DNA from 4 places in the Mesorhizobium sp. M0518 genome. Region 4 is predicted to be linked to each of the others. Evidence: riboswitches for the same ligand, from Rfam matches in the RefSeq annotation. Region 4 holds a riboswitch; each other region holds the start of a gene.
What was found. A riboswitch is a leader RNA that binds a small molecule or an ion and turns the genes downstream of it on or off. The one in region 4 is predicted to bind cobalamin.
Positions count from the first base shown of each region.

Region 1 (7,227 bases), on a different contig from region 4:
TGAACTCCGAATAGCACATGTGGGTATGAATTTGAGTCGCGTCCTTTACACCCGTTGAAGCGATCCGGAAGCATTCGACAGCCCAGTCGAGATAGACTTTCCAGTCAGATTGGCGCAGTGGCAATCCTTCGCGAAAGGCGGCCTCATCGATCTGGACCATCCTTGCGCCGGACCTTTCGAGATCCGTCACTTCGTCGCGGATGGCGAGCGCGATCTGGCGGCAGGCTTCGGAGCGGGGTACGTCGTCGCGAACAAAAGACCAGTTGAGAATGGTGACTGGGCCTGTGAGCATTCCCTTCACGGGCTTTTCCGTAAGCGACTGGGCGAATTGCCACCAGCGCACTGTCATCGGATTGCGCCTCGATACGTCGCCGAAAATGATGGGGGGACGCACGTAGCGCGACCCATAGCTTTGTACCCAGGCATGCTGGGTGAGCGCGAAGCCGGACAACTGCTCGCCGAAATGCTGTACCATGTCGTTTCGCTCGAACTCACCGTGCACCAGCACGTCCAGCCCGATCTCTTCCTGCCAGCGAATTGCAGCCTCGATCTCCTTCTTCAGGAACGTCTCATAGTCGACATAGCTCAGCTGGCCCTTCGCATGAGCGGCCCGCGCCTTGCGTACCTGCGGCGTCTGCGGGAAGGACCCGATGGTCGTCGTCGGGAACGGCGGCAGCCCGAGTGAGCCGGCTTGGACTCTGGAGCGCTCGCCAAAAGCGCTCTCTCGTCGCTTCGCGCTGTCCTCAATGCTAGCGATCCGCCCCTGAACAAGCGGGTCATGGATCCTCGTGGATGTCACGCGCGTGGCGGCAGCCTCGGCAGACGCTTTCAACGCGCCTGCCACCGCATCCCTGCCTTGGGACAGGGCCCGGGCCAGCAAGACCAGCTCGTCGGTCTTCTGGGCCGCGAAGGCGAGCCACGACCTGATGTCCGCCTCGAGTTCCGTCTCCATGCGCAGGTCGATCGGCACATGCATCATCGAGCAAGAAGGCGCGATCTCGACGCGGTCCAAGGGCCAGCCGGCGACGATCGGTTTGATGCGGTCGAGAATGGCGGGCAGGTTCGCACGCCAGACGTTGCGGCCATCGATCAAGCCAAGCGAGAGCACCAGATCCTTCGGAGCGAGCCGACCCACCGTTTCCAGCTGCTCGGGAGCGCGCACGAGATCAATATGCAGCCCGGCCAAGGGCAGAGAAACCGCGGTTTCGAGATTGTCTCCCAGCGACCCGAAATACGTAGCCAGCATGATCTTCAGCTCGGGCGCGGCTTTCGACAGCTGGCCATAGGCGAATTCGAACGCAGCTCGTTCGTTCGGGTTCAGATCGAGGACAAGCGCTGGCTCATCGATCTGCACCCAGTCGGCTCCCGACAGCTTCAGCTTCTGCAGGACTTGCTCGTAAACGGGCAGCAGCCGCGGTAGGAGCGCGATGGGACCGAACCCCTCGGCAGGCGATTTCGCCAGCTTGAGGAAGGTGATGGGTCCAAGGATGACTGGGCGTGTGTGAATGCCGAGAGCTTTAGCCTCGAGGAAGTAATCGACCGGCTTCGATGACGAGAGGGCGAACGCCTGATCATCATCGAGTTCCGGCACAATGTAGTGGTAGTTGGTGTCAAACCACTTGGTCATTTCCATCGCGGTTACACCAGGTCCATGAGCCTGCTCCTGGTGACCAGCGTGTCCACAATCCTCCGTCTGACCCTGGTTGCCGCGCGCCATTGCGAAGTAGATGTCAAGTGGGACCTCGCCGCTATTCCAGCCGTAACGGGATGGAACGGCCCCGACCATGGCTGCGGCGTCGAGCACATGGTCGTAAAGCGAGAAGTCGTTCGACGGGATTTTCGACACGCCGCGATCGCGCTGCTCTTCCCAGCTAGCGGCACGGAGCGCCTTCGACGTCGTGAGAAGGTCGCCAGCGGACGATGTTCCGGACCAGTAGCTTTCAAGCGCGAATTTCAGTTCTCGCCGACGACCGAAGCGCGGCACGCCGAGCGTTGCTACAGGAATTTCCTGAGAGTCAGTCATGTCATACCCCGATGGTTGGGGCGCCGATGACAAGGAAGGCGCTAGCAGGCCGGCACGAACGCCGGCTTGCAGCGGCCACCGAGACACCCCGCCCGTGGACGTAATTCGCCGTGGCAGGTCTCCTGGCTCGCGGGGTCATAGCCTCTACCCGTCTTCCTGAGGGTATTCGCCTCAGTGACATGAGTGGGGTTGGCTCGCCGCTAACAGTTGCGGGGGCAGCGCCGGCATTGCACCGGCTTCCCTCTTAGCTCCGCTGCGGCAGCGCCGCACGCGAGAACCACGACACGCAGACAATCACAGCAGTCCGCTCTTTTGTCAATGACGCATAACGAAATGTTTATGTCGTTATGTGATTTCGCTTTTACGCTTGTCTAACATTGTGAAATATTCAGTCGCATTGGCGGCGCTGCTCCGCTGCCACCATTGTCCAACTAATGGATCCCTGTCGGGCTGCGACATCCCTCGCAGGTCGCCGATGAAGGATTTCGGACGAGACTTCAAGCGCGTGACAACGTCATTAGAATGCAGAAGATCGCATTGGTGGCGATGTCTAACGATGCGGCGGCAAGTCGTGCGTGCGTGGTAGAAGCGGTTTTCTCGGAGTGAGCGCCAAACCGCGGGAATTGGCACGCCAGTCGTCATCACGGGTGACTAGGCAATCGTGATGACTCCGCTCGGCGGCAAGAGACCACACTGACGGAGCCTGGCTCAAGGGTCTGATGCAAAGCCCGACTGTGGTCCCGATAAGCCGCTTAAGCCGCATTCAGGCGGTCAGGATAAGTATCTCTCTCTCCAAGCGCTCGGCATTGAGGGATGCGCAAATGCAGGCAAAGCTCGCGTGCTTCATATTCTGCATCATACGATCGGCAGGACCCAGTTTTTATAAAGTGCACGCGTCAGCGCGGTGTGCAATTCTGGCTCGGTCCGATACGAAGGCATTTGGGCCTCGCTGATCCAGCCCAAGCCAACATAGTGGAAGTGATCCGCAGGGACCGTAACCCGGCTGCTGTCCAGTTGCCGAACGAAGTCCGCTGACCAATGGTGGATCGTATACGCTTCAAGTTTGTCCATCATCCTCCGCCAGCGTTGGATGCGTTCTTCGCGCGGCATGCTGGCCGCTCTTGAGATCGCGGTAGCTATCTCGTCGGAGAGCCTCGGATTTACCAGCAGGGCGTCCTCGCCGAAGTCTTCGGCCGCGCCGGCAAACTTCGATAACACCAGAACGCCAGGGTCGCTCGGATCTTGTGCAGCAATGTATTCTTTCGCCACAAGATTCATGCCATCGCGCAACGGCGTCACAACGCAAACACGCGCGGCTCTGTAAAGACCCGCGATCTCAGCTTGGGTGAACGACCTGTTCTCATAGATAATCGGCATCCACTCGTCCGTGCCATGCCGGTTGTTGACTTGATTGACGAGTCTTTCGACGTCGCGCCGATATTCGCTGTACGCTTGGATGTCGCCACGTGAGGGAGTTGCGATTTGCAAGAGCGAGACACGTTGCGGCTCGACTGCCAGCAGATCGAAAGCTTTAATCCGATTGTCGATGCCCTTGGTGTAGTCGAGCCGATCGACGCCGATAACTAGCTTTGCTCCACCAAGTTTCAACTGCGAAATGTAGGCTTTCTGCGCCTCAAGCGAATCTGCGGCACACTGTTCGAATTGCTTCGGATCGATACCTATAGGAAACTTTTGGCATTGCGTCTGGCCATGGTCCGAGAAAACGACCCCGTCCTTGCTCTCCAGCCCCAAATGAGATTGGACACAGGCGAGGAAATTGCTCACATCACGGTCGGTCTGGAAACCGAGCAGATCATACTCGAGCATACATTTCATTAGCTCGCCAGAATTGGGCACGCGCTCCATCATGTCAGACTCGGGCCATGGCGTATGCAGGAAATGGCCGATCGGCCGGTCAATACCGAGTCTGTGCAAATCAGCGCCGAGCGGCAGGAAATGATAGTCATGAACCCAGTAGACTGCGTTATCTCCCAATTCGGACACCGCGCGCGCCATGAAGGCATTGACGTCGCGATAACTTTTATAATCCTCTTCCGAGCCTGAGATCCGGTCCGGCAGCGAGTGGAGCGCCGGCCACAATATTGAATTTGCAAAACCTTGATAGTACCGAGGATAGTCCGCTGCCGGCCCAGCGAGCCACCCGATTTGACCTTTGCCACGCTGTACGAGGGGCACCTGTTGCTTATCGCCGTCGCCCAGATGCTCGGAAAAACCTACCCAGACCGCGCCGGAACGCTCCACAACGCACTCCAGGGCCGCCGAAAGCCCGCCTGTCTTGGGCTGATCAGAATTGACAGTCGCACCGCGATTGGAAATTGCGATAAGCAACTCCTATGTGGCTGCTGGGCCGCCGTGTTGAAGCGCTGGTCTGCGGCTGAGACAACAGGACGGGACGGGCCAACTTCGGCTTGTTGTTCTGGCTCCTGTGGCAAGTCTCTCATGGGTTGTTCAAAAGTGATTAGTTCGCGAACAGCCCCAGTTTGCCATGTGAGGTTCCGGCGCGGCGAGTTGGCGTTGTTCAATGCATCCATTTCATGCCTCCGTTGAATATTTCCCCCAGATGGAGCAACTGGAATTCCAAATTCGCACACCCCCTGCTGACGAGAATCTGACGAGCGTGGGAGCAAATGGCGACGGATTGTCGTGTTTCCGCTTCGGCGCCCTCAAGAACCTGCTTATCGCGAAAAATAGCTGGCGACGCGATCGAGCGGACCGTGCTTGCGGTAATTGTCGATTGTTCGGATAAGAGATACACCCAGTAGGTGCCAGCACCTGTTGAAATGAACTGAAACTATGTCGCTGCCGCCAAGGCTGCCCGGCCCGTGATGCGATTCTGCGTCTGCCGAAGAGCTTTGACACGGAGATCGGAGAGGGCGGGGTAGTCCCTTTCCGCCCGTCAGGGTCCGTTTTTATCGCAATCCCTTCCTCGTTGCCCTCGACGATCCCAAAATCGTGGAAGCCAGACCGCGATGCCTAGGTTCGGATGTGTGAAATACCAGCTAGGCGAGCACTTCCTAATATCCGCGGAATGCCGGGCTTCATATCCGGCGCCTCGTCGAGATGACGAAGATGAAGCCTTGCTGCCAATTCCGCTGGTCCCAGACCAATGGCTAACCAGTCTGCCCGCATTCGGAATCGTGGGACGTGATCGCAAGTCAAGTGCTCCGACGGACGCCGCGGTTCTCCGTTACCTCAGGAACCTTACTGGCCTTCCCCAAGCTGAGCTTCTGGAAAATGCCGGTGGCGATCTCGATGACGGTGAATGCCGTCAAGGCATGCCCGCCTTGCACCCCCTTCCAGCGAGCTTCACGGCAGCAGCATCGGTCAGTTCTCCGAAGCGAATGGCTGTCGTTATCAGCGAGCTTTGACACAGTTCCGCCACTGCGATGATCGCGTCGGTTGGGCAGCTGGTTAGTTGCCCGCGCATCTACAGCAACCCAGCCCGTTCCGCCTCGCGGCGCAAATTCTGCCTTGGCCTGGGGCCGATCTGCTGGATCACCAATCCGGCCGCCAGTGAGCCAAGGTCGCCGCAGGTCTGCAGGTGGCGGCCTTGCGTGTAGCCATGCAGGAACCCGGCGGCATAGAGATCGCCGGCACCTGTCGTGTCGACCAGTTCCTTGATCGAGGTCGCCTTGATGACCACGGTCTCGTCGCCGCGCACGATGACCGAGCCCTTTTCCGAGCGGGTGACGGCGGCGATCCGGCAATCCTTGCGGATCTGCGCCAGCGCTTCGTCGAACGACGATGTCTGGTAGAGCGACTTGATCTCATGGCTGTTGGCAAAGACGATATCGACCGTGCCCGAACGCATCAGGTCGAGGAACTCGTCTCGGTAGCGGTCGACGCAGAACGAATCCGACAGTGTCATGGAGACTTCGCGGCCCGCCGCGTGCGCCAGCTTGGCCGTCTGCCGGATCGCTTCCTTGGCGCGCGGCGGATCCCACAGATAGCCTTCGAAATAGGTGACCTTGGCACCGGACGCCTTGTCGGCCTCGACATCCTCCGGCCCAAGCTCGACGCAGGCGCCGAGATAGGTGTTCATCGAGCGCTCGCCGTCGGGGGTGACGAAGATCATCGAGCGCGCCGTCGGCGGCTCGCCCTTGAGCGGTTTGGTGTCGAAGGCGACGCCCTGCGCATGGATGTCGTGCGCATAGATTTCGCCCAGCGCATCATTGGAGACCTTGCCGAAGAAGGCGGCGCGTCCGCCGAAGCTGGCGACGCCGGCCGCCGTGTTGCCGGCACTGCCGCCGGAGGCCTCGATCGCCGGGCCCATGCGGCTGTACAGCAGCTCGGCGCGCCTTGTGTCGATGAGGTTCATCGCGCCCTTGATGATGCCGTTGGTCTGGAGGAATTCCTCGTCGCACTGGGCGATGATGTCGACAATGGCATTGCCGATGCAAAGCACGTCATAATCCGGCATCAAAATCTCCGCCAAAAAACCCGAGCCGGCTTCTCGCCACCTGCCAGGCGCGGGTCCGCCCGGTGGGAATGGGCTTTCCGCTTGCCAATCCGTTCGCCGGCGGCTCTCACGGGGCGGCGAGTCCTGCCTCGCGACGCAATTCGTCCGCCCTGTCTGTCTTCTCCCAGGTGAAATCAGGCTCTTCACGGCCGAAATGGCCATAGGTGGCTGTATTGCGGTATATAGGGCGCAAGAGATCAAGCATCTTGATAATGCCTTTCGGTCTGAGATCGAACAACTCAAGAATGAGGCGCTCGATCCTGCTTTCCTCAACCCTGGCTGTCCCGAACGTGTTGACCATGACGGAAACCGGACTGGCCACGCCGATTGCGTAAGCAAGCTGCACCTCGCACACGTCCGCAAGTCCGCTGGCGACGATGTTCTTTGCGACATAGCGGGCCGCGTAGGCAGCCGAGCGGTCAACCTTGGACGGGTCCTTGCCCGAGAAGGCGCCGCCGCCATGACGACCCATCCCGCCATAGGAATCGACGATGATCTTGCGTCCAGTGAGACCGCAGTCGCCGCGCGGCCCGCCGACTACGAACCGCCCCGTCGGGTTGACCAGAATTCTGATGCCTTCCGTCTCCAGGTGGGTCGGCAGGACAGGCTTTATGATTTCCTCAATGACGCCCTCGCGGACAGTCTCTTGCGAGACCTGCTCGTCATGTTGCGTCGACACGACGATCGTATCCAGGGCGACCGGGCGCAACCCCTCATAGCGCAC
Region 1 covers NZ_JAMYQY010000024.1:67,583-74,809, reverse strand. The annotation lists gene metE (5-methyltetrahydropteroyltriglutamate--homocysteine S-methyltransferase) at 1-2,023, opposite strand, end outside; cobalamin riboswitch at 2,119-2,320, opposite strand; gene NKI66_RS27605 (alpha,alpha-trehalose-phosphate synthase (UDP-forming)) at 2,879-4,285, opposite strand; gene NKI66_RS27600 (adenosine kinase) at 5,472-6,464, opposite strand; gene metK (methionine adenosyltransferase) at 6,571-7,227, opposite strand, start outside.
Region 1: another riboswitch for cobalamin. It lies ahead of metE (5-methyltetrahydropteroyltriglutamate--homocysteine S-methyltransferase); the one in region 4 lies ahead of NKI66_RS06890 (DUF1636 family protein).

Region 2 (7,227 bases), on a different contig from region 4:
ACAGACACCGGCCATGCAGGCAGTGGCGACTGGCTGGTCGGCAATCCGACCGGCTGGCAGCTTGCCTCGGCCCTGTGGATCGGTTCGGTGGGCCTGCTCATCCTCGGGCTGCAGCCCGTGTTGCTCGGCGCCCTTTACACTGAGGGTCATGTCAGCGGCGACGAACTGGCGCTGGTCGCCACCGCCGAGATGATCGCCATTGCCATCGGTTCGGCTGTCGTGGCGATGCTGCTTTCGGCGCACCACATGCGCTGGAAAAGTGCCGTCCTTCTGCTGCTGCTGGCGCTGGCCAATGTGTGGACGGCCTATGCCGCGAGCGCCGGCACGCTGATTGCGGCCCGCGCCCTGGCCGGGCTCGCCGAGGGCGGTCTGGTCGCCATCGCCACCGAACTGATCGCCCGCTCGCGGCGCGCCGAGCGCATCGGCGGCTATTTCGTCACCATGCAGACGCTGGCGCAATGCGCGCTCGCCCTGTTGCTGGCGCTCTATGTAATCCCGGCCGCAGGGTCGGCAGGGGGCTTCATCGTTCTTGCCGTCGTCTGCATCGCGTCTCTGGCGGTCGCCTTCACTGTTCCCGGTGACTATGCCGACCTGCCCAAGGAGGAGAATTTGGCCAATGTGCTGACGGTTCCTTCACTCACCGCGCTGCTGTCGGTCTTCTGCTATTTCATGTTCTTCGGCGCGGTCTGGGCCTTTCTGGAACCGCTTGGCGCACAGTATGGCATCGATGCCCGCACCGTCGGCCTGATCGTCTCGGCCAGCCTCGCCGTACAGGTCCTGGGGGCGATGACGGCGACGGCGTTCGAAGCACGCATCGACTATCGCCTTGCCATCGCGGCGATCGGCGTCGTCGCGCTTGTCAGCTCCCTGGTTCTTGCCAGTAGCCCTGGCCTGACGACGTTCTGGGTCGCTGCCTTGGCTATGGGCTTTATCCTGCTGTTCATCGTGCCCTACCAGATACGTCTGGCGATCACCGCCGACGAGACGCGGACCGCTGTGCTGCTGGTGCCGGCGGCCCAGCTTTTCGGCCTGGCGATCGGACCGATCGCGGCGTCGCTGCTCATCGATGGCAAGGATTTCCGGCCGGTGCCGGAATTCGCCGCCGCCAGCGCGGTGGCCAGCGTGGCGCTGCTCGGTCTGTTCGTCCTTGTGTCACGTCGCCGTCGTGCGGTTGCCTGAGCGGGGAGGTGGGATGTCAAACATTTGGAGCAACTGGTCGGGCTTTGTAAGTGCCGAGCCCAAGCTGATCGCCAGCCCCGGCGATGCCGGTGAGCTCGGTGATCTCGTCCGGACCGCGCCTGGCCCGGTGCGCGTCGCCGGCGCCGGTCATTCCTTCACGCCGCTGGTGAAATCGCGGGGCACGATCCTGTCCCTGGAGAGGCTGGAAGGGCTGGTCTCGCACGATGCGCAAAAACATCAGGCGCGGGTGCGGGCAGGAACCCGGCTCGGCGCGCTGATGGGCATCCTGCAAGGCATCGGCCAGGGCCTGCCCAACATGGGCGATATCGACCGCCAGGCGATCGGCGGCGCGCTGGGCACCGCCACGCACGGCTCGGGACCGACGCTCGGCGCCTATCACACGCAGCTGGAGACAGTGCGGATCGTCGACGGGCTTGGCAAGGTTCGCGACTTCAAGCGGGCAGGGGATCAGGACATGATCCATGCCATCGGCGTCGCACTCGGCGCTTTCGGCGTGCTCACCGAAGTGACGCTGAACAACATCGCGACCTACCGGCTGCGGCGCCGCAAATGGGTGCTGCCGATCACTGAGATGCTGCGGGAGTTCGAGACGATGATGGCCGCGCATCGCTCGGCCGAATTCTACTACATTCCGTTTTCCGGCTACGCGCAGTTCATCGCCAGCGATCTCAGCGGCGCCGCACCCACCGCACGGCCGCCGGAAGAGGACGAGTCGGGTTTGAGGACACTGCGCAGGCTGCGCACCTCACTTGCCTGGCTGCCATCGCTGCGTGGCCGTCTGATCCTGGGCGCCATCGCCAAATTGCCGGCCGAGGACTACGTGCAGGACTGGCTCAACGTCTATGCCAGCGACCGGCAGACCAAGTTCAACGAGATGGAATATCATTTGCCGTTCGAGGAAGGGCCGAAGGCGCTGGCCGAGATCATCGAGCTGACCGAGAAGCGTTTTCCCGAGGTCTATTTCCCGATGGAGGTGCGCTCGGTCGCGCCGGACCAGTTCTGGCTTTCGCCATTCTACAACAGGCTGACCTGCTCCATCGCCATCCACCATGATGCCGCGAGCGATCCTTTGCCGTTCATGCGGGCGGCAGAGCCGATCTTCCGCAGATATGGCGGCCGGCCGCATTGGGGCAAGATGCACAGCCTGAAGGCGGCGGATCTGAAAAAGCTCTACCCGCGCTGGGACGATGCCATGGCGGTGCGCCGCGACATCGATCCGCAAAACCGCTTCGTCTCGCCCTACATGGCCGGCCTGTTCGGCATCGAGCCCAGTCCTTTTGGCATCGAACGATGAGTGCCTATTTTTCCACCCTCTCGGATGCGCTGAAGACCGCCGGCATCTTCCAGCCCTGCCTGTTGCTCGATCGCGACCGGCTGGACAGCAACATTGCCCTGGTGAAAGACAGGCTCGACCCCGGCCTTGCTGTGCGGTTGGTCGACAAATCGCTCGCCTGCCTGCCGCTGCTTGCGCATATCGGCAAGGCGCTCGGCACCAATCATGTCATGACCTTCCATCCGCCGATCAGCGAGGCGGTGCTGAAGGCGTTTCCGGATGCCGATCTGCTGTATGGCAAGCCGATGCCTGTCGATGCGGCAAGGGCTGTGCTTTCGAGGGGCGCGGTCGACTGGTCGCGTGTCTGCTGGCTGATCGACAGCGAGGAGAGACTGGCGGAATATGGCGCCCTCGCTGGCGAACTCGGCATCGGCCTGCACATCGCTTTCGAGATCGATGTCGGGCTGCATCGCGGCGGGTTCGCCAATCCTGAGGCCTTGTCGAAGGCGTTGAGCGCGTTGCCGGCCCGGCTGCATTGCGAAGGCGTCATGGCCTACGAGGCGCATGCGCCGCTCATTCCCGGCCTTTTCGGCGGACCGGCAAAGGCATTGGCCAAGGCGTCGGCGCAGGCCTCGGCGTTCGTCGCCTGTCTCGGCGCCGACCAGCGCCGTATCCTGAACATCGGCGGCAGCAAGACCGCGCTGCTTCATCATGGCGGCATGGCCAACGAGGTCTCGATGGGCTCGGCCTTCGTGCTGCCCAGTGATTTCGATACGCCAGGCCTCGACGGCTTCCAGCCGGCGGCCTTCATCGCCACGCCGATCTTGAAAATGGTCGAGCCGATGCTGCCTGGCCCGCCGGCCGTCACCCGCCTGCTGCAGGCGCCCGGCCGCTTCCCGCGCAAGGGCTGCTATCTCTATGGCGGCAAGTGGATGGCCGAGCCCGTCTTCCCCGAAGGCATGAAGGCGAATGGGCTGCTCGGCCTGTCCTCCAACCAGCAATTCATGGGCTTGCCCGCCGACGCGACCGCAAAACCCGGCGACTACGCGTTTCTAAGGCCGACGCAGAGCGAAGCCGTGCTGCAGCAGTTCGGGTCGATCGCTGTGTTTTCCGGCGGCGGGATAGTCGATCGCTGGCCGGCGCTGCCGATGGCCTGACCGACTACGCCTTCACCGGTATCCAGATCTCCAGCCCGCCATTGCCGCTGCGTGGGTCGAACTCAGGGCCGTAGCGTTCGAATTCCGGCGCATCCGATATCTCGTGGCCGGAAGCCGGCAGCCATTTGTTCCAGATCGTGTTGACCGTGCGGCGAATGGTCGAGATGTGTTCGCGGTGGGCAAAGACCGCATATTTCTGCGCCGGCACCCGCACCCGGTAGAAGTCCTTGGGCAGGTCGGAAAAATCAGACACTTCGACGCCGGCGATGTAGTCGAAATTGCCGGCATCGTCGCCGTTGACGCAGACGCCATAGGCGACGTCGCCGGCCTCGCCCGGAATGTTGCCGATATAGGGGCCGAAGCGCTGCCATTGCATCGGGATGGCGGCGCTGGTTTCGCAGCTGTAGCGTTCGCCGAGGCCGGCGATCAGGAACGGCCGGCTGGTCTCGAAACGCGGTGGTTCGAGATTGGTGAGGAAGGACTGGTCCATCAGGATCGGCTCCACGAGGTCGAGCTTGTCGAGTGTGCCTTGCGCGCGCACCAGTTCCGGCGTGGTGCCGAACTGATCGCGGAAGGCCCGGGTGAACGCCTCATGCGAGTTGTAGCGGGCGTCGAGCGCGACGCTGAGGATGTCGGGCGCCCCGCCGGCCAGCTTGCGCGCCGCCTCGGTCAGCCGGCGTGAGCGCATGTAGCCCATCACCGACCGGCCGGTGGCGGCCCCGAAAGCCCGCGTCACATGAAAACGCGACACCCCGCTGCTTTGCGCGACATCGTCGAGTGTAACAGCCTCCGGCAGATGACTTTCGACGAACCACAGCGCTTTCTCGGTCGGGTTCATTTTGCTCCTCGCATTGGCCAGATCATCCTGCCGTTTCCTGGCGCGGCCAGTTTGATCGAAATTGCGCATCCCGCGCAATCGCACCGATCCCGTCACAGTCGCACCGATATGGCGCAGCGTTGGAGCGCCCCTTGCCGCCGACGAGCCAAATTCGGCAGGCTTCGCTTGACAGCGCCAGGCGGCATCCTCTAAATGCGTAATGTTATTACATATCGAGAGCGAGAAATGCATGTTTCCCCTAGCCGGCCCACCACTCCGTCCGAGAAATCCATTGCGAAGCGATTGGGGGAAATCTACGCTGAAGCGGTGATGGTCCCCGAGTCGAAAGGCGAGGGGTGAAAAGGGAACACGGTGAGATCCCCAGGGGTCGAGGCCGTGGCTGCCCCCGCAACTGTAAGCGGCGAGCAAAATCCGTGAATGCCACTGGCCGGCAAGGCTGGGAAGGCAGGATGGCGCAACGACCCGCGAGCCAGGAGACCTGCCATCACTGAGTTGACCGGACGGGGTGTGCCGGGAGGAAACGCGAATCCCGGTCTTGTCGGCCGCTTCGCCAGCTTCCTTCCGTCGCCAGTTTTGGAAAGTGACGGAAAGTTGGACGGCTCTATCGATCATCGCATCATCGTGTGCACGCTTTGCCATCCCGGCAATCTGGCGGGCAGCCGATGCCCGTAGCGCTTCTCGAAGCCCGTGACCTCTGCGCCATGGCGAACGGGCGGGATCTGGTCCAGGCGGTCAGCTTCTCGGTGGCCGCTGGCGATCGCCTAGCCATCATCGGTCCCAACGGCGCCGGCAAGACGACGCTGCTGCGCATGCTGTCGGGCATGCTGCGGCCAAGTTCCGGCGAGGTGAACCTCGGCGGGCGCCGGCTGGACAGGATTTCCGCCGCCGAGCGGGCACTGCATATCGCCGTGGTCGGCCAGACCGACCAGCCCGATCCGCGGCTGGCGGTGATCGACTATGTCGAGCTGGGCCGGGTCCCGCACGCTCGGCTACGGCGCAGGAGCGAGGAGCGTGACATTGTCGTCGATGCGCTGCGCCGGACCGGCCTGCTGCCGCTGCTTGGCCGCACCATCGGCTCGCTGTCGGGCGGCGAGCGCCAGCGCGCCCAACTGGCCCGCGCCATCGCCCAGCAGCCAAAGATCCTGTTCCTCGACGAGCCGACCAACCATCTCGACCCGCGCGCCCGCGGCGAACTGCTCGACCTCGTGGCAGGCTTCGAGATGACGGTGATCGCGGTGCTGCACGATCTGGCGCTGGTGGCACCGTTCGCCACCAGGGTGGCGGTGATGAACCATGCCCGTCTGCAAGCGCTCGCCGCACCGCGCGAAGCGCTGACCCAAAAGCTGATTCGCGAAATTTTCGGCATCGATGTGCTGCGTCTGCGCCATCCGACCGAAGACCGCGAACTGACGGTGTTCGATGTTCCGAACCGTGCCGCGCCGCCATCCTGATTGAAGCCGTCCCATATCGATCATCCCGTCCACAGGAGCAAACCCTTGAAACGCCTTGCTTTTTCGCTTGCCTTCTCGCTGCTGGCCTCGACAGCCCTGGCCTTCCCGGTAACTGTCGACAGCTGCGGCAAGCCGCTGACCTTCGATGCGCCGCCGAAGCGCGCCGTCATCCAGGATCTCAACATGGCCGAGATGGCTTTCGCGCTGAAACTGCAGCCGTCGATCGTCGGCCTGACCGGCATCACCGGATGGTACAAGGTGGGTCCTGAGTTCAAGGCCGAGCAGGGTTCGATCCCGGAACTGGCGCCGAAATATCCGACGCTCGAAAACCTCGTCGCGGTCGAGCCCGATTTTTTCTTCGCCGGCTGGTATTATGGCATGAAGCCGGGTGGTGAAGTGACGCCCGACACGCTTGCTCCGCACGGCATCAAGACGCTGGTGCTGACGGAAAGCTGCGTCCATCTCGACAAGAGCCGCCCCGCCGCCTCGATGGACCTGCTCTATGGCGACGTCGAAAAGCTGGGCAAGATCTTCGGCAAGGAGGCCGAAGCTGAGAAGCTTGTCTCCGGCTGGAAGACGCGGCTCGCCGACATCACCGCCAAGGTCGGCGACGCCAAGGGAACGCGGGTCTTCCTCTATGATTCCGGCGAGGACAAGCCGTTCACCGCAGGCAAATTCGCCATCCCCAGCGCCATGATATCAGCCGCCGGCGGCGACAACATTATGGCCGACATGGACACCAGTTGGGGCAATACGGACTGGGAAACGGTGGCGTCGCGCAATCCGCAATTCCTCATCCTGCTCGATTACCAGGATGGCGGTGGCTACAGGAAACTGCTCGATTTCCTGAAGGCGCATCCGGCCATGAAGGAGACCGACGCGGTCAAGAACGAGCGCTTCGTCGCCCTGCGCTATGCCGAACTGACGCCGGGACCGGCCAACATCGAAGCCATCGACAAGATCGCCAAGGCCATGCATCCGGAAGCGTTTTGATGCCTGTCGCCCAAAAGTGCGCAGCGGTTTTGGGGCAACGACATGCATGAACAAGAGATCCTGGAAGTACGTCGCACGCGTCCTGACAGACACGACGCATTTCCAGGCTTGCGTCATCCGGCATTTGCACTGGCCATGATGGTGGGAGCGGCGGCGATCGCCGCTCTCGCTTTGCTGTCGATCGCCTATGGCTCGACGCTGATCCCGCTGACCGACGTTGTTGCAGCACTTGGCCGTGCAGTCGGCTTCAGCGGGCACGACGTGGCAGGACCGGTCGGCAAGATCGTCGTCGACCTGCGGCTGCCGCGCACGATC
Region 2 covers NZ_JAMYQY010000016.1:40,654-47,880, forward strand. The annotation lists gene NKI66_RS22200 (MFS transporter) at 1-1,179, shown strand, start outside; gene NKI66_RS22205 (D-arabinono-1,4-lactone oxidase) at 1,193-2,494, shown strand; gene NKI66_RS22210 (DSD1 family PLP-dependent enzyme) at 2,491-3,630, shown strand; gene NKI66_RS22215 (GyrI-like domain-containing protein) at 3,635-4,468, opposite strand; cobalamin riboswitch at 4,762-4,968, shown strand; gene NKI66_RS22220 (ABC transporter ATP-binding protein) at 5,131-5,919, shown strand; gene NKI66_RS22225 (ABC transporter substrate-binding protein) at 5,965-6,912, shown strand; gene NKI66_RS22230 (FecCD family ABC transporter permease) at 7,048-7,227, shown strand, end outside.
Region 2: another riboswitch for cobalamin. It lies ahead of NKI66_RS22220 (ABC transporter ATP-binding protein); the one in region 4 lies ahead of NKI66_RS06890 (DUF1636 family protein).

Region 3 (7,227 bases), on a different contig from region 4:
TGACCCCGCCATTGACCTGCTGGAAAAGACGAATGCACGGGGCGTCGTCGATCAACGACCGCACGACGGCCGCAGAGCCATCGGTCGACCCATCGTCGATGACGATGATGTCGAGATCGATGTCTTCGCGCTGCCTGAGCAGCGAGCGCAGCGCCAGGCCAACGAACTGTTCGCGATTGTAGACCGGCATGATGACGCTCAGCCTCATTGGCGTCTCCAGCAGCGTTCCGGGCTTGGCTGATCCGACCCGATTGTGTCGAGCATCATAGCATTCGCCAATCGGCGGGACTCTTCAATTCGAAGATGCCCTGGACCTCACGCCGTGACGGATCGGCCTTGCGCCGCCGCATCGACTTGTGGATTGCACGCAAATGGTTGCGGACCCTGCCGCTATGCTCCTTGGTGACATTTCCGGCGTGGCGTCGGTAGTAGATCGCGACCGCGTCCAACAATTCGTAGTTCGGTCCCGCCTCGAAAACGCGCAGCAGATAGTCGGTATCCTCAGCCTGCTCGAAATCCTCATCGAACTCGCCCGTCCGGCGGACAAGCCCTCTGCTGAACACGGCGGCGCTCAGCGAAATTCCCCGAAGCGTCATCGTGCGGCTGTCGACTGCCGGTTTCAGCTGCTCATCGTCGATCCGGTCGACCAGCGTCATCAGCGAATAGGTCAGCTCAAGCCCGGGAGTAGCCTCGAAGCGGGCGAGATCGGCCTTGAACCGTCCGGCCAGCGAGATGTCGTCCGAATCCAGGAATGACACGAACTCCGCATCCGGCGGCAGTTGCCGCAGCCCGGCGTTGCGCGCCCTGGCTACGCCCATGTTGGATTGCTGGAACAGTCGGATGCAGGGGTTTTCGCGCATCATCGAGCGCACGGCCTCAGTAGAGCCGTCGGTCGAGCCGTCGTCGATGACGATGATATCGAGATCGGCGGCGTCCCGCTGCCGCACCAGCGAGCGCAATGCCGAAACGACATAGCGCTCACGGTTGTAGACGGGCATTATCACGCTCAGTTTCACGAATCGCCCCGCGCGAGAAAGTCCGCAATCGTGCCGGCTATCTCCTGAGGCTGCGTCCCCAGCGACAGACGATAGCACGGCAGCAGGCGGGTCAGGTCGCTGAAGAAGCGAAAGCCGCTCTCCCGCTCGCCCGGCATCTGCGCTATGCCGGACGGCGCCAAGGCAATCATGGCATCCCTGCGCGACACCGGCACGATTGAACTTGCCTCGCCTCCGCCGATATGTGGCACCACCAGCGCAACGATGTCCAGAGTTTCGGGCACCGGCCGAGGCGCGATGTCATCAATGTGAAAAGTATGCTTGCCTTGCCAGTTGAGCGGACCATGGGCCTTCAGCCGGTGCTTCAGCCCAAGCCGCGCGAACCCCTGGGGATCCTGCTTGAGCGTTGAAAACAACGGGCGGGCAGTCACGCCGTTGGAGAGGTCGACCAGCACATAGTCGTCGCCGACGCTGTCCAACCCGTGGAGAAGGCCGGCGGCGACGGTCCCGGATTTCCCGGCGCCGCCCGCGCCGGCCAACAGCACGCCCTTGCCATTGGTGCCGAGCGTCCCCGCATGGGCCAGCCGCATGCCACGTGCCGCATATTCCCAATGGAGGAAGGGGCGCAGCGGCGCTCCCGGCTCCCACGGTGGAAAGACATCGGCCGAGGCCATCAATTGCACGCCAACGCGACGTTGCGGATCATAGAACTGCCAGAAATCGAGATCGTGGAAATGGTTGCCGCGCAATCCTGCTTCCGCCAGTTGGGTGGCGAAGCCATGCTGCGTGAAGGGTCCCTGGCCCCAACTGGCCGGTACCGCGATGCCGTCAATGCCGGGATGCGCGACGAAGATGCGGCAGATGTCGGCAGGCGTTCGGCTGCCCGGAGCCGTGACAAAGCCATGAGCGAAGGCATCCGCCAACGCGCCGGCACTCACATGCGCGGTCAGATCCAGATGCGGCAAGCCCACCTTGCAAGTCAGTGGATAATGCGCGGCGCTGCTCTCCGCTTGTGCCAGGACATGACGTGCGTAGTCAGCCAGGTTTTCGAGAGTGACTTTCGGCATGATTTGCCTGTTCCGGAGCTGTCCGGCAGCGAGAACCTAGTGGGCGGCTCAGTTGGCCTGCTTTACCGCCGGCCAGCCGAGGGGCTCCTCGACCTCGTGGATGGGATCGACGACGATGAGATCGGCGAGATCATCATGGATATCGACCTTGAGGGGCTCTCTGGCAGCGGCGAGCTGAGCCAGAAATTCGCTGGAAACCGGTCTTGCCACGCCATCGGTTACGGCCGCCAGCAAGCCGAATTCGAGCAATTGTGAAACAAAGCCGTCAATCGCGGCGGCATCGAGGGCGCCAATTCCGGTCGCGGCGCCGACCAGTTCGGAGGCAGGCACGCCGGACGACAGTGCATCCCAAAGCCTGCTGCCTGAATCAGAAAAGCCGAAATATTTGCCCGTGGTCAGGTCAAGAACGACGGCTTCGCCGTCGAAGGATTCAAAGACGATATCCTTGCTGGCAATGGCATAGATGCCGGATTGTCGCATATTTGCTCCCCCGCCGAGCAGGCCGCGGAGATGATCTTCGGGCCTTACGGTCAACCCCACCGTTGCAGGCGTCTAACCATTTGCAGGGTTTTTGGCAAGATGGCGCAGGCTCCGGGCGAGCGCAGCCGGTCACGCTTCGATTTCAAGCGCCGAAAGCGGCTTCGAGCAACAGGCGAGGATAAAGCCGTCCTCGATTTCGTGATCGAGGATGCCGCCATTGTGACTCATCTCGACGTCGCCCGCGACCTTCCTCACCTTGCAGGTGCCGCACAGGCCGAACTCGCAGGCGGCGGGAATCCGCACCCCAGAGGCGCGTGCCGTCTGCAGCACGGTCTGGCCGGCGACGCATTCGGCATCGACATCGGAAAGCGAGAACCGGATTGGTGTCACGGCCTCGACTGCAGCAGCGGCGCCGTCTTCCGCCGGCGGCGAGAACGGCGCCGGGATCTCCTCCACGGCAGGCGCCGCGAAGCTTTCCTGATGGTATTTCGCCATGTCGAAGCCGGCGGCTTCCAGCATGCCGCGCACGGCGCGCATGAAGGGATCGGGGCCGCAGCAGAAGATCTCGCGCTCGCGGAAATCGGGCGCCAGCAATGGCAGCCGGATCGCGTCGATGCGGCCCATATGGCCGAACCAGCCCTCGCGGCTCGACCGCTCCTCGATCATGAAGCCGAGCGACAGGCCGGGCATGCGGCTGCCGAGCAGCTCGAGTTCCTTGCGGAAAATGATCTCTTCCGGGCGGCGCGCGCAGTTGACGAAGCCGACATCGGTCCATGGCGCGCAGTCGTTCAGCCAGCGCAGCATCGACATCATCGGCGTCACGCCGGAGCCGGCCGAAATGAACAGATATTTGGCCGCCGGGTGGCTGTGCAGCGAGAAGTCGCCGGTCGGCCCATAGGCCTTGACGTGCGAACCGGGCGTCAGATGGTCGAACATCCAGCGCGTACCGGTGCTGCCCGCCTGCGCCTTGACCGTCACCGCGATCGAGAACGGCCGCGACGGCGAGGACGACAGCGTGTAGGTGCGCATCAGCGGCCCGTCCGATGTCGGCAATTCCAGCGTCACGAACTGGCCCGGTTTGTAGCGGAACCAGGTCTGGTTGTCGGAGCGGAAGGTGAAGGTCTTCACGTCAGGCGCTTCGTCACTGACGCCGATCACTTCCAGCACCTGCAGCCTGTCGTTCCAGGGCGTCATCTGGTCGAGATGGCGATAGAGGCCAAGGTCCGTCATCGCATTCATCCTCTTGTCCCCTGGGCTAGGCGACGCTGCGCAGGGCCGGCCGGTCGCCTTCTGCAAGGCGCGGTCCGATGAACGACGCGTACCACTCGACGAACTGGATCACGCCGCCCTCATGCAGCTCCGAATAGGGGCCTGGTTCGTAGGCCGGCGACAAGATGCCGAAGGCGTTTTCCTCGACGATGCGACGGTCCTGGTCGTTGGTCTCGGTCCAGACATGGGTGAGCTCAGCGAGATCGTAGTCGACGCCTTCGACCGCATCCTTGTGGACGAGCCATTTTGTCGTCACCGCGGTTTCCGTGGCACTGATCGGCAGCACGCGGAAGGTGACGGCATGGTCGCCGAGGATATGGTTCCAGGTTGTCGGATAATGATAAAGCAGCAAGGAGCCGATGCGGTCGGTTGAAACGCTGTCGGACAGGTTCTTCTGGACCGCCCGTTTTCCCGTCATGGTGTAGCTGACGGCATCGCGCAGCAGCGGCGCGCGGGTGGCGCGGTACTGCCCTGCCGGATCGATGCGGAATTTGCTCGGCAGGCCTGATGCCTCGCATTTGGCCCAGTGCGCGACCATTTCAGGGTCGCTGTCGGCGCCGTTGACGCCGGTCACGGTCGGAGCCTCGGGGAAGGTCTTGCACAGCTCAGGATGATTGGCGGCGCAGTGATAGCACTCGCGGTTGTTTTCCCAGACCAGCTTCCAGTTGCCCTTCTCGACGATCGTGCTCTCGAAGGCGATCTTTGCTTCACGCAACCGGTGCGGCAAAAGATAGGGTTCGATCATCGCCCGCATCGGCGCGAAATCCGCCGGCTCCTTGGCCAGACAGATGAAGATGTAGCCGCCGACGCTCTCGCAGGCGACCGGCTTCAGGCTGAAATCACTCTTGTCGAAACCGTCGGCCATCTGGCGGGCAAACAGCAGGCGGCCGTCCAGCTCATAGGTCCACTGGTGATAGGGGCAGACGAGCTTTGCCGCCGTGCCCTTCTCCGTGTTGCATACACGGCTGCCGCGATGGCGGCAGGAATTGTGGAAGGCGTTGATCTTGCCGTGCTGGTCGCGGACAAGGACCACCGGATAGTCGCCGATCTGCACGGTGATGTAGCTGCCCGGCTTCGGCAGTTCGCAATCATGGCCGATGAACAGCCAGTCGCGATACCAGATCAGCTCCATGTCGAGCTTGAAGTAGTCCGGATCGGTGTAGAAGGGCTGCTCCAGCGAAAAGCCTTGCCGGCGCCCCTTCAGGAGCCTCAGCATGTCGTTGCGGGTATCCATGTCCTGTCCTCGTTTCTAAGGACTGAACTGGTGGTGATGGAGGAAGGATTGAAACGCAGGCCGGCTAGGTGCCAGACATGCGCTATCCACCTCTTGACCGCCCACCGCGATCAGTCGAGTCTAACAATCTCGGGCTGGTTTCCGGGCTCTGGAGTTGTCCTTGCGGACCATCGCGACACCTTCCCAGGCAGTTGCCCAGTGGTCTCCCGTTGCGACTTGAACTCCACCACCGTTGCGGGGGCAGCGCCGGATTCTGACCGGCTTCCCAATTCTCCGCCTCGTCGTCACGAAGCGGCACCTGAGATGGTATGATCTAACCACGATCGGGGGCGCGCCGTCGGCATGAAAACGACATCGTATCCATGCGGCGCGACACGGCCTGCGAACGTTCCCGCAGACCGTCGCGGGCTGAAATCCACCTCCCGGATGACCATTTTGCCGGCTGCGATATCCCCGAATCGGACCCCTTGGCGGGGTCAAAAAAGGTTAACGGTTTCGAAAAGTGACTATTAGCTCGATCTAAAATCGAACCGAACGGTTCGTTTCTGTTGACGGTGCGTGCAGGACGGTGTGAACGCTGGGCCTCTGAAACAGTCAGTGATCCATCCAGCGGTTACACTTAACATGCTGATTTAAAGAAGAAAAATATACCCGTAGATTCCCTTGGCACAATTTCAAGGTGTGGATTCATGGTCCACACGGAACAACTTCGTGATTGGAAAAGGCGGGGTTGCCCTCCCACATCGGGGCTGTCCGAACGACGCGATTTCATTTCCAAGACACGCCGCTAGACGGACGGAAAAAGACGATACTGGAGTACAAAAATGAAAAAGATCATTCTCACTGCCGCAGCCCTTCTGGCCATTTCCGGCAGCGCCTTCGCTGGTAGCGACCACTACGGTTCGAACGCCGCGGCAGCCACTGCTGTCGACAGCTCGTACACCGCTTCGACCAAGAAGTCGGAACCGGCTGCTCAGGCGCCTGCCCAGGGTGCTGACCGCAACCTCTTCGGCAACAACTAACAGCCGATTCCCAGTCGACGGCGGGCTCGCCCGCCGCCCTGGCGAAATTCAGACATTCAGGAGTATTTAAGATGAACAAGATCCTCATTGCTGCCGCCGCCGTTCTGGCCATCTCCGGCAGCGCTTTCGCCGGCAGCGACAACTACGGTTCGAACGGCTCTAACCAGCCTGCCGCCGCAGTGGACCAGTCGTACACGGCTTCCACCAAGACCTCGGAACCGGCTGCCCAGACGCCCGCTCAGGGCAGCGACCGTAACCTCTTCGGTCGCTAACAGCCAATTTCGCAAGCGACGGCAGCTGTGTCTGCCGTCCTGGCGAAATCCAGAATTCAGGAGATTAAAATGAACAAGATCCTTATTGCTGCCGCCGCCGTTCTGGCCATCACCGGCAGCGCGTTCGCCGGCAGCGACAACTTTGGCTCCAATGGCGCCAATCAGCCTGCGGTTACTTCGGTTGACAGCGCGCATACGAGCTCGGTCCGCAACAGCGGTGGCCTCGTCGAGAAGCTGCTCAATTCGTCGGGCGACGTGGAGAAGTCCGCCCCTCAGGGCAGCGACCGGAATCTCTTCGGCCGTTAACAGCCGAAGCTGATCTTCTACAAAAGAGGGGCGGGGCGAGCCCCCCGCGCGTTTTTGGGGCCACCCCCGGGCCTGGCGAAGGCCGCCGTGGGGTAATCCGGATGAAGGGCCAACCCACCGCCCGGAGCGGGGCAGATATTCAGGTGCTCGCCATTGGCGCTCAGCCGCAACGTCGAACCACGCTTGACCTCGACATTGCCGGGCAGCTTGGTCACCAGCGGCAGGTCGGCGCGACCGATGTCGACATAGACCAGCTGAACCTCGCCGAGCTGCTCGAGATAGTCGACCGTCCCCTCGAACAGATAGTCCGCGCCGCTGGCGATGATCAGGTCCTCCGGCCGCACGCCAAAGCTCACCGCAGCACCCTTCGCCGAAGCAGGCGTTGCGATCGGCACGGTTGCCTTGCGTCCGCCGACATGGCTGACGACGGTCGGATTGCCGGTCTTTTCGATGGTCGCGGGCAGGATGTTCATGGCCGGCGAGCCAATGAACTGGGCAACGAACAGATTGCCGGGCTTCTTGTAGAGATCCATCGGCGTGCCGACCTGCTCGATATGGCCGTCCTTGAGCACCACGATGCGG
Region 3 covers NZ_JAMYQY010000017.1:73,629-80,855, forward strand. The annotation lists gene NKI66_RS23175 (glycosyltransferase family 2 protein) at 1-208, opposite strand, end outside; gene NKI66_RS23180 (glycosyltransferase family 2 protein) at 264-998, opposite strand; gene NKI66_RS23185 (hypothetical protein) at 1,013-2,062, opposite strand; gene NKI66_RS23190 (PqqD family protein) at 2,111-2,542, opposite strand; gene NKI66_RS23195 (FAD-binding oxidoreductase) at 2,672-3,772, opposite strand; gene NKI66_RS23200 (aromatic ring-hydroxylating oxygenase subunit alpha) at 3,798-5,045, opposite strand; cobalamin riboswitch at 5,161-5,362, opposite strand; gene NKI66_RS23205 (DUF680 domain-containing protein) at 5,870-6,067, shown strand; gene NKI66_RS23210 (DUF680 domain-containing protein) at 6,139-6,339, shown strand; gene NKI66_RS23215 (DUF680 domain-containing protein) at 6,409-6,645, shown strand; partial or broken gene NKI66_RS23220 (ABC transporter ATP-binding protein) at 6,726-7,227, opposite strand, start outside.
Region 3: another riboswitch for cobalamin. It lies ahead of NKI66_RS23200 (aromatic ring-hydroxylating oxygenase subunit alpha); the one in region 4 lies ahead of NKI66_RS06890 (DUF1636 family protein).

Region 4 (7,227 bases):
TGAAACCGCACTCATAGGCGGAAAGCTTTTCGGGATCTGGATTGCGGTAGGCCACCAGGAAGGGCGCGGCCAGCAGCGCCAGGCCGACAACCAGCGCCACGCCTATGAACAGGACGATGGGCAGGTATGAGCTCAAGAGTGCGTTCATGCTCGGCTTTCCGTTGGCGCCAATCCACTTTGATTACAGCACCGGACCCTAATGCGGAAGCGTGACAGTTTAACCGCTGAACCGTTTTAAGGGCCTATGCTGCAACGCGGCGAGGGTTAGCGCAGCACTTCCAGCGAAGCAAGTCAAACCTTGTTCAAAACACCGACCTGGACGGCATATCGCGGCAAACTGGTCCGATCCGCTCCTGTTTGATTTCCTGCGCCTATTACTCCACTTTTCTCTCCTGACATGGATGCCGCCAAAACCCTGCTAGCATGGGTTGGAATCAGCCTTTCGACCCTCGGTCAAAACACTTCAAAGTGATGCCTGCATGAAGGAAAAGATCTCGCTCCCCACGGCCCGTCGCATCGCGCTTGCCGCCCAGGGGTTCCTCGATCCCCGCCCGACCGGTACGCCCGACCGCCGGCATTTTGCCCGCACCCTCTCCCGCACCGGCCTGCTGCAGATCGATTCCGTCAGCGCCGTGGTGCGCGCTCATTATATGCCGCTCTATTCGCGCCTTGGCCCCTACCCGTTCTCGCTGCTCGACAACGCGGCCGTGACGCGCAAGCGCACTGTTTTCGAATACTGGGCGCACGAGGCCTCCTTCCTGCCGGTCGAGACATACCCGCTGATGCGCTGGCGCATGCAGCGCGCCGAGCGCGGCGAGGAAATGTATCTGGGGCTCGCCAAATGGGGCCGCGAGCACGCCGGCTACATCGAAGAGATCTACCGCCAGGTCGCCGAGCGCGGCCCGATCGCCGCTTCCGCGCTGGAGGGCCAGAAAGGCTCGGGCGGCTGGTGGGGCTGGAGCCATGCCAAGCACGCCTTCGAATGGCTGTTCTGGGCCGGCCGCATCACCACGGCGCACCGTCGCGGGTTCGAGCGTTTTTATGACCTGCCCGAGCGCGTGCTGCCGCAGGCGGTCCTCGACCTGCCGGTGCCCACGCCCGAGGACGCGCACCGCGAATTGCTGCGCATTTCCGCCCGCGCCCACGGCGTGGGCACTTCAGGCGATTTGCGCGATTATTTCCGCCTGTCGCCGGCCGATATGAAAGGCCGATTGGAGGAACTGGTTGAAACGGGCGAGTTGCTGCCGGTGCGTGTCGAAGGCTGGGACAAGCCCGCCTATCTTCACAAAGACGCCCGCCTGCCGCGCAAAGTCGAGGCCCGCGCCCTGCTGGCGCCGTTCGATCCGGTCGTCTTCGAGCGGTCGCGCACCGAGCGGCTGTTCGATTTCCACTACCGCATCGAGATCTACACGCCGGCCGACAAGCGGCAATATGGCTATTATGTCCTGCCGTTCCTGCTCGGCGACAGGATCGTGGCACGCGTCGACCTCAAGGCCGACCGTCCGGCCAGCATACTGCGCGTCCATGCGGCCTATGCGGAGCCCGGTGCACCGCCTGAAACCGCTGCAGAGCTGTTCGAGGAATTGAAGCAGATGCAGGGCTGGCTCGGACTCGAACGCATCGAAGTGACGCCTGCCGGGGATTTGGGTCCGGCGCTGGCCGACATCGCCATGTCGTAAGCTCGCGTTGACACCGCCGCCCGCAAAAGCCTAAATCCGGTTCAGATGGTCTCTTGCCCGCAACGGCAAGAGCTAAGAGGGAATGCGGTGCGGGGCAAAATCCCAAATCCGCGGCTGTCCCCGCAACTGTAAGCGAAGAGCCAAGGCCGAAAGCCACTGGGGAGTTCCCGGGAAGGCGGCTACCAAGGCGATGACCCGCGAGCCAGGAGACCTGCCGTCTGCGACTTTAGAATCCGATCGCCCGGCGGGTTTCCGGGCAAGGAGCCCGATCTTGGACCACGACAGCAGTTTTTCGGCTGGCACAGCGGATATCTCGTCCGGCCATGATGATGCCTTGGCCGGCGTCACCATCATCGTCTGCGCCTCCTGCCGCGATGAGACCGGCGCCGACGCTCATCCCCGCGCCGGCGAATTGCTGGCCGACGACACGCGCCGCGCCGCATCTGGCGACGACATCCGCATCCGCAGCGTCGAATGCCTCGGCAATTGCAAGCGGCGCCTCAGCGCCGCCATCCTGCGCGACGGCTGCTGGAGCTATGTCTTCGGCGACCTGACCACGACCGGCGGCGCCGACCTCGTGACAGGCGCCAAGCTCTTCGCCACCTCGAAGGACGGCCTGATTCCATGGCGCGGCCGCCCCGATAGCCTGAAGCGTGGCCTCGTTGCCCGCATCCCTCCCCTCGACCTGTTGAAGGACTGATCATGACTGCTTCCGTCTCGCGCGTTCCCTGCACCGTCGTCACCGGCTTCCTCGGCGCCGGCAAGACGACGCTGGTCCGCCATCTCCTGGAAAACGCCGGCGGCAAACGCATTGCCATCATCGTCAACGAATTCGGCGACATCGGCATCGACGGCGAGATTTTGAAGGGCTGCGGCATCGACACCTGCCCGGAGGAAAACATCGTCGAACTGGCCAATGGCTGCATCTGCTGCACCGTCGCCGACGATTTCGTGCCGGCGCTTGACAAGATCCTGTCGCTGACGCCGAGGGTCGACCATATCCTGATCGAAACCTCGGGCCTGGCGCTGCCCAAGCCGCTGGTCCAGGCCTTTCAATGGCCGAGCGTGAAAAGCCGCGTCACAGTCGACGGCGTCATCGCCGTGGTCGACGGGCCGGCACTGGCCGAAGGCCGCGTCGCCAACGACATGGATGCCTTGCAGGCGCAGCGCGCCGGGGACGAGACGCTCGACCATGACGATCCGGTGGAAGAAGTGTTCGAGGATCAGATCGCCTGCGCCGACCTGATCATCCTGTCGAAGAGCGACCTGATGGACGCCGCCGGCACCGCCCGCGCCAACGCCATCATCAACGAACATTCCGCCCGCGCGGTGAAGATCGTGCCGACGTCGCATGGCAAGGTCGATCCCTCCGTGCTGCTCGGTCTCGGTCTCGCCGTCGAGGACGACATCGAAAACCGCAAGTCCCACCATGACGGCGCATTCGACCATGAGCATGACGACTTCGACACCTTCATCGTCGACATTGCCTCGATCGCCAATCCGGACGAACTGGCGAAGCGCGTCGCCACCGTCGCAGAAGAAGAGAACGTGCTGCGCGTAAAAGGCTTTGTCGAAGTCGGCGGCAAGCCGATGCGCCTCTTGCTGCAGGCCGTCGGGCCGCGCGTCAATCATTACTATGACCGCGCCTGGACCGCGCAGGACGACCGCCGTTCGCGTCTCGTCGTCATCGGCCTGAAAGGGCTGAACCGCCCGGCGATCGAGCGTATACTCGCCGGCTGATTTCGGACACGGGTTGCGATGCACATCCTAACCACGACATCCGCCTCGCTCGACGACCTCGCCGAGCCGGTCGATCTGCGGCAGACGCCGGCGGATATCGTGGCGCTGTCCTTCACCGACAGCGACCTCGCCGGACTGGCGGCAGCCTGGAAGGCCGATGCCGGCCGCCTGCCCTCGATGCGGCTGGCTGCCCTGCGTGACCTGCGCCATCCGATGTCCGTCGACCTCTGGATCGACAGCGTCGCCCGCCACGCCAAGATCATCCTCGTGCGCATCCTCGGCGGCTACGACTGGTGGCGCTACGGCTGCGACCAACTCGCCTCGACCGCCCGCGAGCGCGGGATCAAACTGGCGCTGCTGCCCGGCGAATGCCGCGACGAGGATCTGCGCCTGATCGAAGCCTCGACGCTGCCGCGCGAGGAGTTGGACGGCCTGCTCGACTATTTCCGCGAGGGCGGCCCGGCGAATATGAGCGCGCTGGTGCGGAGGCTGGCGGGGCTGGCGGGACAGGATGCGGCTTTTGCAGAGCCGGTTCCAGTGCCGAAAGCCGGGTTTTATGAGCCAGGACTTGGGGTCGTTGGTGATCCTTCACACCCCCCTCTGTCCTGCCGGACATCTCCCCGGCAAGGGGGGAGATCGGACTTCATCAAAGCCGGCTCTTTTCCCGTTTCATTAGAAGCTGACGCGTCCGCAACCTCGACAATTGGCGAAATCTCCAATGACAGCGCAATCTCCCCCCTTGCGGGGGAGATGTCCGGCAGGACAGAGGGGGGTGTGAAGGAACTCGACGCTGACAACGTCAACGCTCCTATCATCCCCATCCTGTTCTATCGCTCGATGCTATTGGCCGCCGATGTCGCGCCCATCGATGCGCTTTTCCACGCGCTCCGCCAGCGCGGCATCAATCCGGTCCCCATCTTCGTCTCCAGCCTCAAGGACCCCTCATCCCTGGCGTTCGTGGAAACCGCACTCGCCGCGCTCAATCCCGCCGCCATCATCACCGCGACCGCTTTCGCGTCCGGCGCCGAACCCGGCAATGAGACCCTGTTCGACCGCGCCGGCGTGCCTGTCTTCCAGGTCATCGTCGCCACCACCCGCCGTGACGTCTGGGAAACCAACCAGCGCGGCCTGGCGCCAGCCGACCTTGCCATGCATGTCGTGCTGCCCGAGCTCGACGGCCGCATCCTGGCTGGCGCCATTTCCTTCAAGGGCGAGAGCGAGATCGATCCAGCACTTGGCCACCGCGCCTTCGCCAACCGGCCGGAACCGGATCGTGTGGCGCAAGTGGCTGACCGCGTCGCGGCCTTCATCCGGTTGCAGGAGACGCCCCGCGCCGAGCGCAAGCTAGCCATCCTGATCCCGGATTATCCGAGCGCGCCCGGCCGCACCGGCTATGCCGTCGGCCTCGACGTGCCGTCGAGTGTGCTGGCCATGCTGCATGACCTCAGGGAACAGGGTTATGGGGTTGAGGGGATTCCCGAGACGCCGCGTGGGTTGCTGGCGCGGCTGGGCCAGGGCGGGCATGGCTTGGCCTTGAGGGATTATGTGGAGTTCTCGAAGGCACTGCCGTCTGCAGCAATTGCTGCCGTAGATGCAGCTTGGAAGGCTGAATATGAGATAGGTTTGTGCGAGGCACCCCCCTCTGTCCTGCCGGACATCTCCCCCGCAAGGAGGGAGATCGGCAGTTCCGCCATCGGCGCTCATTCTGCGACGTTCGTAGCTGGCGAAAGCGGCAATGAGAGCTCAATCTCCCCCCTTGCGGGGGAGATGTCCGGCAGGACAGAGGGGGGTGCTCAAGCGCCAACCGCCGCCCACTTCCCCTTCCGCGCCGCCACCTTCGGCAACATCACCGTCGCGCTCGCCCCAGACCGCGGCCGCTCCGTCGACCGCCGCGCCGACTACCACGACCCGACGCTCCCGCCGCGCCATGCGCTGATCGCCTTCGGCCTGTGGCTGCGCAAATCGCTCGGCGTCCATGCGCTCGTCCATGTCGGCGCGCATGGCACGCTGGAGTGGCTGCCGGGCAAGACCGTTGCGCTTTCGGAGAACTGCTTTCCCGAGATCGTCACCGGCGCCATGCCCGTCATCTATCCCTTCATCGTCTCCAACCCCGGCGAAGCGGCGCAGGCCAAGCGGCGCATTGCCGCCGTCACCCTTGGCCACCTGCCGCCGCCACTGACCGATGCCGAGCTGGACGAGAACCAGCACAAGCTGGAACGGTTGGTCGACGAATACGCCCAGGCCGACGGGCTCGACCGCCGCCGCCGCGACCGCCTTGCCAAGCTGATCGTCGAGACGGCGCAGAAGACCGGCCTCGCTTCCGAAGCCGGCGTCGCCACGACCGACGCGCCCGACGAAGCGTTGCGCCGCATCGACGCCTGGCTCTGCGACCTCAAGGATTTTGCCATCAAGGACGGGCTGCATATCTATGGCCGCGCCCCTGAGGACGAGCCCGACGCCATGCGGCGCCAGAGTGCGGCAGCCGAGAAGGCGGCGCTGCTCGCCGCACTCGATGGCCGCCACGTCAAGGCCGGCCCGGCCGGCGCGCCCGCGCGGGGTCGCTCGGACGTTCTGCCCACCGGCCGCAATTTGTTCACCTCGGACCCGCGCACCATGCCGACGCCGACCGCTTATGATCTGGGCAAGGCAGCGGCGGAGGAAGTGGTGCGCGGCTACATGCAATCGCATGGCGACTGGCCGCGCTCGCTGGTCATCGATCTCTGGGGCTCGGCCTCACTGCGCACCGGCGGCGAGGAGATCGCGCAAGGATTGGCGCTGATGGGCTGCCGGCCGCAATGGGATTCGGCGACCGGCCGCATCACCGGCATCGAGGTATTGTCGCCGGCCACGCTCGGAAGGCCACGCGTCGATGTCACCTGGCGCATATCAGGCCTGTTCCGCGATATGTTCCCGACCCAGATCGCACTGATCGATGCCGCCGCCAACGCCGTTGCCGCTCGCGACGAAGAGGATTCGGAAAACCCGCTCGCAGCCAGGACCCGCGCTGACGGCAAGATCAGCCCTCGCATCTTCGGCACCTCGCCCGGCACGTACGGCGCCGGCGTCGAGGATATCTTGTCCTCCGGCAACTGGGCGGCGCGCGAAGAAATCGGCCGCGCCTATCTCGACGCCACCTCGCACGCCTATGGCGGCGCAGAAGGAGAAGGCATCTCGGTGCCCGGCGCCTTCGAAACCCGCATCGCCGAGGCCGATCTTCTCGTCCACACCGGCGACGACCCCGGCCGCGATATCCTCGAGGGCTCCGCCGACGTCGCCTTCATTGGCGGGTTTTCGGCGGCCTTGGCAACCCTGGGCAGGCATGCCGACGTCATCGTGCTCGACACCACCGATCCGCAAAGGCCGAAGCCCCGCTCGGTAGGCGAAGCGGTATCGCGGGTGGTGCGCGCCCGCGCCGTCAATCCACGCTTCATTGCAGGCCAGATGCGCCACGGCCCACGCGGCGCCTCCGAATTTGCCGAAACCGTCGACCGGCTGGTCGGCTTTGCCGAAACCACACACGCCATTTCGGGAACGCTGATCGAGGCGGTTCATGACGCCTATCTCGGCGATCCCATGGTTCGCGCCTTCATCCTGCGCGAGAACCCCGCCGCCGCGAAAGTCATCGCCGAACGCTTCCTGTCGGCGCGCCGGCGTGGCCTCTGGCATCCCCTGCGCAATTCCATCGACGACGATCTCGCCGCCCTGATTGCCGAAGCAGAAGCGCTTGGGGTGGCGGCATGAACGCCTTCTCGCGTCGCGGCGCCTGCCCGGCCTTGTCGGCCCCGATGCAAACCGGTGACGGGCTTTT
Region 4 covers NZ_JAMYQY010000004.1:24,622-31,848, reverse strand. The annotation lists gene NKI66_RS06900 (NADH-quinone oxidoreductase subunit A) at 1-148, opposite strand, end outside; gene NKI66_RS06895 (winged helix-turn-helix domain-containing protein) at 480-1,679, shown strand; cobalamin riboswitch at 1,709-1,912, shown strand; gene NKI66_RS06890 (DUF1636 family protein) at 1,951-2,379, shown strand; gene cobW (cobalamin biosynthesis protein CobW) at 2,382-3,419, shown strand; gene NKI66_RS06880 (cobaltochelatase subunit CobN) at 3,438-7,160, shown strand; gene cobG (precorrin-3B synthase) at 7,157-7,227, shown strand, end outside.